Bradyrhizobium diazoefficiens: one gene and its partner. The protein of the gene in region 1 interacts with the protein of each later gene in a pairwise test. Links are inferred from orthologs where the notes say so. Each region holds a gene or a part of one and is shown on either strand. Other genes may lie near its edges.

What was found. The genes of interacting proteins can lie anywhere in the genome.
Region 2: the proteins of tpiA (region 1) and pepT interact in binary tests that used the Escherichia coli proteins (3 or more experiments, as listed by UniProt). The link is inferred for Bradyrhizobium diazoefficiens from one-to-one orthologs.

What each region holds. Positions count from the first base shown.
Region 1 is NZ_CP067102.1:4,194,961-4,198,391, reverse strand. What follows is about bases 129-2,934. They hold tpiA (triose-phosphate isomerase), read right to left. Parts: upstream 2,007-2,934; coding sequence 1,251-2,006; downstream 129-1,250. Other genes in these bases: JJC00_RS19525 (SurA N-terminal domain-containing protein), read left to right, coding at 2,281-2,934; secG (preprotein translocase subunit SecG), read right to left, coding at 722-1,111; JJC00_RS19540 (CTP synthase), read right to left, coding at 129-555. Outside these bases: more of JJC00_RS19540, read right to left, coding at 1-128; more of JJC00_RS19525, read left to right, coding at 2,935-3,431. UniProt on the Escherichia coli protein: Involved in the gluconeogenesis. Catalyzes stereospecifically the conversion of dihydroxyacetone phosphate (DHAP) to D-glyceraldehyde-3-phosphate (G3P).
Region 2 is NZ_CP067102.1:4,024,921-4,028,427, forward strand. Bases 389-3,270 are described here. They hold pepT (peptidase T), read right to left. Parts: upstream 2,513-3,270; coding sequence 1,265-2,512; downstream 389-1,264. Other genes in these bases: JJC00_RS18610 (hypothetical protein), read left to right, coding at 389-1,254; JJC00_RS18620 (HU family DNA-binding protein), read right to left, coding at 2,659-2,958. Outside these bases: more of JJC00_RS18610, read left to right, coding at 361-388; JJC00_RS18625 (hypothetical protein), read right to left, coding at 3,383-3,507. UniProt on the Escherichia coli protein: Cleaves the N-terminal amino acid of tripeptides.

The DNA.
Region 1 (3,431 bases):
CAGTTCGCCCGCGCTCGGGATGTACGGCAGCAGCGTGAGGTGAATATAGATGGCGTGATCGCGCGGCAGCTCGTTCTTGAGCTGACGGATCGCCTCGAAGAACGGCAGGCCTTCGATGTCGCCGACGGTGCCGCCGATCTCGACCAGCACGAAATCGTAATCGTCATTGCCGGAGAGGACGAATTCCTTGATCGCGTTGGTGACGTGCGGCACCACCTGGATGGTCGCGCCGAGATAATCGCCGCGGCGTTCCTTCGAGATGATGTCCTGGTAGATGCGCCCCGTCGTAATGTTGTCCTGCTTCGTCGCGGGCCGCCCGGTGAAGCGCTCGTAGTGACCGAGATCGAGATCGGTCTCCGCGCCGTCATCGGTCACGAACACTTCGCCGTGCTGATACGGCGACATCGTTCCGGGATCGAGGTTGAGATAGGGATCGAGCTTGCGGAGGCGGACCTTGTAGCCCCGGGCCTGCAGCAGGGCACCGAGTGCCGCTGAAGCCAAACCCTTGCCGAGCGAAGAAACCACGCCGCCGGTGATGAAGATGTACCGCGCCATGGGACCTAACCTCTAATCCCTCGAATCCGATTCGCCAAAGCGATTCGTATTCCGCCCCAAAGAATCTGGGGGCCTGTGGGTGAGCCAAAACTAAGAGTGGTGACAGAGCCTTGATGGGGGGTGTTGATGCAGGACGGTAGCCACCGCCCTGCATGGCCCCCCTGCTTTATTGCGAGCGAGGCACCTGCGGGCCGCTCGGCGCTGCCGGGGCCTGCTGCTGCTCGTCCGCCTTCTTCAGCGTATCCAGAATGCCGCCCGAGGTCGGCGGGGTGATCGGCCCACCGCCGGCCGGCTGGGTCTGCGACGCCGGCTGGCCGATGATCGAGGACGGCGCACGGTTGTAGCCAGCGTACCAGGACAGGAACAGGCTGGTCAGGAAGAAGCCGGCGGCGAGGACCGCGGTGGTGCGCGACAACAGATTCGCGGTGCCGCGGCTCGACATGAAGCCCGCGCCTCCGCCCATGCCGAGGCCGCCGCCTTCCGACTTCTGGAGCAGCACGGCACCGATCATGACGGCAACGATCATGAGGTGGATGACGATCACAACAGTCTGCATAGTATCCTTCCGTCACAAGCCGACAGCGCCGAGACGGCGGCCGATCGCGCTTCGCGGGTTTTCCTGAAGTTGCGCGGTGTTACACGATCGGAAGGGGCATTGCCACCCCCGATCGGCCACGGCCGCGCGTTACCCCTAGCTAGGGGCAGCCCTTGGCAATCGCAAGGAAATCGGCCGCTTTCAGGCTGGCCCCGCCGACCAACGCACCGTTGACGTCTTTGACCGCCATCAGCTCGGCCGCGTTCGACGGCTTGACCGAGCCGCCATACAGGATCCGCATCTTAGCCCCATCCGTCTTGAACCTGATGGTCAGGAGTTCCCGAATAAAGCCATGAATCTGCTCGACATCCTTGGCCGTGGGGGTCAGGCCCGTGCCGATCGCCCAGACCGGCTCATAGGCCACGATCAGATTGGCGGCCGTGGAGCCGTCCGGGAGCGAGCAGTTGAGCTGGCCGCGGAGGATGTCCAGGGTCTGCCCTGAATCGCGCTGGGCTTGGGTCTCGCCGATGCAGACGATCGCGACCGCTCCCGCCCGCCAGGCGGCTTCCGCCTTCTGCCGGATCAGGGCATCGCCCTCGCCGTGGTCGGCGCGGCGTTCGGAATGGCCAACGATGATGGCGGTCGCACCCGCGTCCGCCAGCATTTCGGCTGCGATATCGCCGGTATGGGCGCCGGACGCCTTGGGATGGCAATCCTGGGCCCCTACGGCGACCTTCTTGCCGCACACCTTGTCGGCAAAGCCCGCGATCAGGGTCGCCGGCGGGCAGACCAGCAGATCGGCCTTGCCGGCCACCTCTGCCGCGCCATTGAGCATGGCGTCGAATTCGGCGGCCGCAGCCTTCAGCCCGTTCATTTTCCAATTGCCGGCGATCAGCGGTCGGATGGCATCGGTCATGTCAATTTCCAGCAAAATGAGGTGTGCATGCGCTAGCAGAGCTGCCGCAGCAGTTCCAGATTCTTGTTTTGACGCGTTTTCTTGACGCGAACCGGGGTCCACTTCGCTCGAAAACGCTCTGGGGCCTTTAACCGCAGATTGAAGGCCGGCCTGAGCCGAGGTTGCGGGGGGAAAGCCGCCACTTTATGATGGCATATCAATTTGGTGACGCGCTTCTGCGGAATCTGCATTAAGACGCGCTCCCGTTCCCCTCCTGCCAAACAAGTTGGACCAAATGCTTCGAGGAATGCGCAAGGCCTCATCAAACTGGGTCGGCAAGACCATCATGGCCGTCGTGATGGGCGTGTTGATCATCAGCTTCGGCGTTTGGGGGATTGCCGACATCTTCCGCGGCTTCGGCCAGTCCACGGTGGCCAAAGTCGGGCACACCGAGATTTCGCTGAACGAGTTCCGCCAGATCTACACCGACCGCCTCCAGCAGATCGGCCGCCAGTTCGGCCGCCCGCTGACGCCGGAACAGGCACGCGCGTTCGGCCTTGACCGCCAGGTGCTGCAGCAGACGCTTGCGGAAGCCGCCCTCGATGAAAACGCGCGCCGGCTCGGGCTCGGCCAGTCCGACAACCAGATCCGCGAGCTCATCATGAACGATCCGAACTTCAAGGGCGTCGACGGCAAATTCGATGCGAACCGCTTCCAGGGCCTGATCCGCAATTTCGGCTACACCGAGCAGCGCTACGTGGCCGAGCAGCGCAAGGTGGCACTGCGCCGGCAGATCACCGGCACGATCGGTGCCGGCCTCGAGCCGCCGACGGCCATGCTCGACGTCGCGACGCGCTTCCAGAACGAACAGCGCGCGATCGAATTCGTCAGGCTCGACACGGCGCAGGCAGGCACGATCGACGCGCCCTCGCCCGAGGCGCTCGCCGCCTATTTCGAGGATCACAAGGTCCAGTTCCGCGCGCCCGAATTTCGCAAGATCGTCTTCGCCGTGATCTCGCCTGAGGAGATCGCCAAATGGAGCGACGTCTCCGATGACGACGCGAAGAAGCTGTTCGATCAGCGCAAGGATCTGCTCGCCACACCGGAGAAGCGCCGGATCCACCAGATCGTGTTCCCGAACCTCGCCGAGGCGCAGGCCGCGCGCGAGCGCCTCGCCGGCGGACTCTCCTTCGAGGACCTCGGCAAGGAACGCGGACTGAGCGCCACCGACGTCGATCTGGGGCTTGTGGCCAAATCCGCACTCGAACCCGCCGTCGGCGATGCCGCCTTCGCGCTCCCCGCAGGCGAGATCAGCCAGCCGATCCAGGGCCATCTCGGCGTCTCGATTGTCAAGGTCGACAAGATCGAGCCGAGTGTCGAGGCCGACTACGCCAAATTTGCCAGCGACGTGAAGCGCCAGATCGCGACCGAGCGTGCGCGCGTCAA
Region 2 (3,507 bases), 170 kb from region 1 along the record:
TCCTGATCCGCCTGCCGTAGCATGGCGGTCGGAACAGTGTCGACCCGCAATAATGTTACCTGTGGGGAACTCGATGACGCACGCGCAAAACAGAATACGAAAAGACCCCAGCCCCGGGGCTGACCGGCTGAGGCCTTTCGTGCTCACAATCTTCATCCTTGGGACTTGAGCCTACAAGTCGCCTTCCGCGGGTTCGTTCCCGCTCGTCGCGAAAATTAGGAACGTTCGCCGGTCCCCCTCATTAGCGCCGCGGAGCATTTGAGGAGGATGGGACTATGGACGGACTGATCTATCTGATCGGCCTGATCGTGGTGATCATGGCGATCTTGTCGTTCTTCGGCCTGCGCTGAGAGAAAAGCTATGGCGATCGAAACTCTCGTGCGGGAAGACGTGATGGAAGGCGGCCTCATGGCCGCCGAGGAACGACGGAGCATCCAGTGGAGCTCCGTCATCGCCGGCGCTTTCGCGGCCGGCGCAATGTCGTTCATCCTGGTCAGCTTTGGCGTGGCCGTCGGCCTTGGCGTGAGCTCGGCCTCGCCGACCTGGCGTGATGCGTCGGCCGCGCTGGCACTGCTGTCGGGGCTGTATCTGATGATTCAGGCGATCGTCAGCTTCGGCTTCGGCGGTTACATCGCCGGCCGGACAGCACGACCGGCGCCTGCGCTGGCAACGATCGAGGATGACGGCGAGCGGCGCGACGGGCTTCATGGGCTGACGTCCTGGGCGCTCGCCGTGCTGATCGGCGCGACCCTGCTGGCGATCATCGGTGCGGCGGCGATCGACCGCTCGCCGATGCGAAGCTCGGCCGGGAATGCGACGTCGGCCGAGCCGCTGTTGAGCTACGAGCTGGACAAGCTGTTCCGTGCGCCGCGGCAGCCTCCCAACACAGATATGCGGGAAGCCCGTGCCGAAGCCGGGCGCATCCTGATGACGTCATCAAGCCATAGCGGCGTCGGCACCGATGATCGCGCCTATCTCGTGCAGCAGGTCGCCGCCTTGACGGGACTGTCTGCGCCGGATGCCGAGCGGCGGGTCGATGGGTCGATCGTCGCCTCCCAGACGGCGATCAACCGCGCTCGGCGCAATTCGGTGATCGTCGCCTTCTCGGTTGCGGCGGCGACCCTGATCGGTGCCGCCGTGGCGTGGGCCGCCGCCGTGGCCGGCGGCCGGCACCGCGATGGTGAGCCGCTGCCGAACTGGATGGCGAGCTCCAACCGCTTCCATCGTGGCCGGCGCGCCACGCCGGTGCCGTAACGGACGAGGCTTACGCCTTCTCCTCCCAGATCATCGCCAGATGCACGATGGTCTGGACCGCCTTTTCCATGTCCTGCCGGCTCACCCATTCCAGCCGCGAATGAAACGCGTGCTCGCCGGCAAAGATGTTGGGGCAGGGCAGGCCCATGAAGGAGAGGCGTGAGCCGTCGGTGCCACCGCGGATCGCGGTGCGCATCGGACGCAAGCCGGTGCGGCGGATCGCCTCGATGGCGTATTCGAGGATGTGCGGGTGGCGGTCGATCACCTGCTTCATGTTGCGGTACTGCTCGCGGATCTCGAACTTGTAGGTCGAGCGCGGAAAATCCTTCATCACATCCTTGACGATGGTCTCGAGCAGGACCTCCTTCTCCTTCAATCCTTCCTCGGTGAAGTCGCGCACGATGAAGGAAAGGGTCGCCTGTTCCAGCGCGCCTTCGATGCCGACCGGATGCAGGAAGCCTTGCTTGCCCGACGTCGTCTCGGGCGAGCAGCCTTCCTTGGGCAACCGCTCGACGATGGCCGCAGCGATCTTGATCGCGTGCTCCATCTTGCCCTTGGCATAGCCGGGATGGGCGCTGACGCCGGTGATGGTGATGGTGGCGCCGTCGGCCGAGAACGTTTCGTCCTCGACACTGCCGGCGCTCTCGCCATCCATGGTGTAGCCGAAATCGGCGCCGAGCTTCTTGATGTCGACATTGTCGACGCCGCGGCCGATCTCTTCGTCCGGCGTGAACAGGATCTTGATGGTGCCGTGCTTCACGTCGGGATTGTTGATGAAGAAATGCGCGGCATCCATGATCTCGGCGACGCCGGCCTTGTTGTCGGCTCCGAGCAGCGTGGTGCCGTCGGTGGTGATGATGTCATTGCCGATCTGGTTCTTCAGCGCGGGGTGCTCGGCGAAGCGGATCACCTGGGTCGTATCGCCCGGCAAGGTGATGTCGCCGCCGCGATAGTTCTTCACCATTTGCGGCTTCACGTCCTTGCCGGTGACGTCGGGCGAGGTATCCATGTGCGAGCAGAAGCAGATCACCGGCACCTTTTTTTCGGTGTTGGCCGGGATCGTTGCGTAGACATAGCCGTAATCGTCGAGATGGGCGTCCGCGACGCCCATGGCCTTCAGCTCGGTGACGAGAACGCGGCCAAGATCCTTCTGCTTCTCGGTCGAAGGCGAGGCCGGGGAATTCGGATCGGACTGGGTGTCGATGGTGACGTAGCGCAGGAAGCGCTCGGTCACGGTATGCGCGAAGGTCAGGGACATGTCTGATTAAACCGCCGGGGCTTTCAGGAGCAGGTCTTTTGAGAGCAGCTCTTTTGGGAGCAGTTCTTGGGAAGCAACCGGTATACCAGAAAAGCGGGCCGCGTTGCGGCCGGACGAAGGCGGATCAGACTTCACGAAAAGTAGCGTCAGATCGCCTCTTTCAGTTCCTTAACCGGGCGGAACGCGACCTTCTTGCTGGCCTTGATGTGGATCGCCTCGCCGGTGGCGGGATTGCGGCCGGTGCGGGCGGCGCGCTTGCGAACCTGGAGGATGCCGAGCCCGACGATGCGGACGCGGTCGCCCTTCTTGAGGTGCTTGGTGATCAGATCGACCATGTCGGTCAAGACGGCCTCGGCGTGCTTCTTGTAGAGGCCCTGACTCTCCGCGATGTCGGCCGCGAGTTGCTTGAGAGTGATCGTGGCGGGAGCAGCTGCCTTCTTCGCCATATCTGGCCTCCTCGGGTATCGCGCGGAAGCTTGCAGGGCTCCCAAACTGCCAAGTTCCCGAAGGCCTAGACGATTCGAGATGGGATTGACTACGCCGGCCAGCGGAGTGGGTTTCGCGTGATTTGTCAGGGAATCCACGCGTTCCCGCCAGCCCCGGACGAACGCAACGCGCGAGATTCGACGCAGGCGTCGTCAATCAGGCTGAGGACGTACTGCTAAGTTTTTGAAGATGCTACCAAAAATGGCGCGAGAGACGGGGCTCGAACCCGCGACCTCCGGCGTGACAGGCCGGCGCTTTTCAACCGCTCACCACGCTTGATCAAGCTGCGATTCGACTCCGGGCCCCCAAACGCCCAAAGCAAGACCCCCGATTCGACTCGGGGTTTTTGAAGGGTGGGCGCCAGGAGTCGAAACGATCTGACAGTCATTTCCGGGCTCCATCCTTGGCAACGCGCAGCACCGAGCGACCGCGCGTGCGGGCTTCGTCGGCGAGCCTGACGACGGCGGTCTGGGCCGGCAGATAGGTCGCCTGCAGCTCGCGGCTCTCGT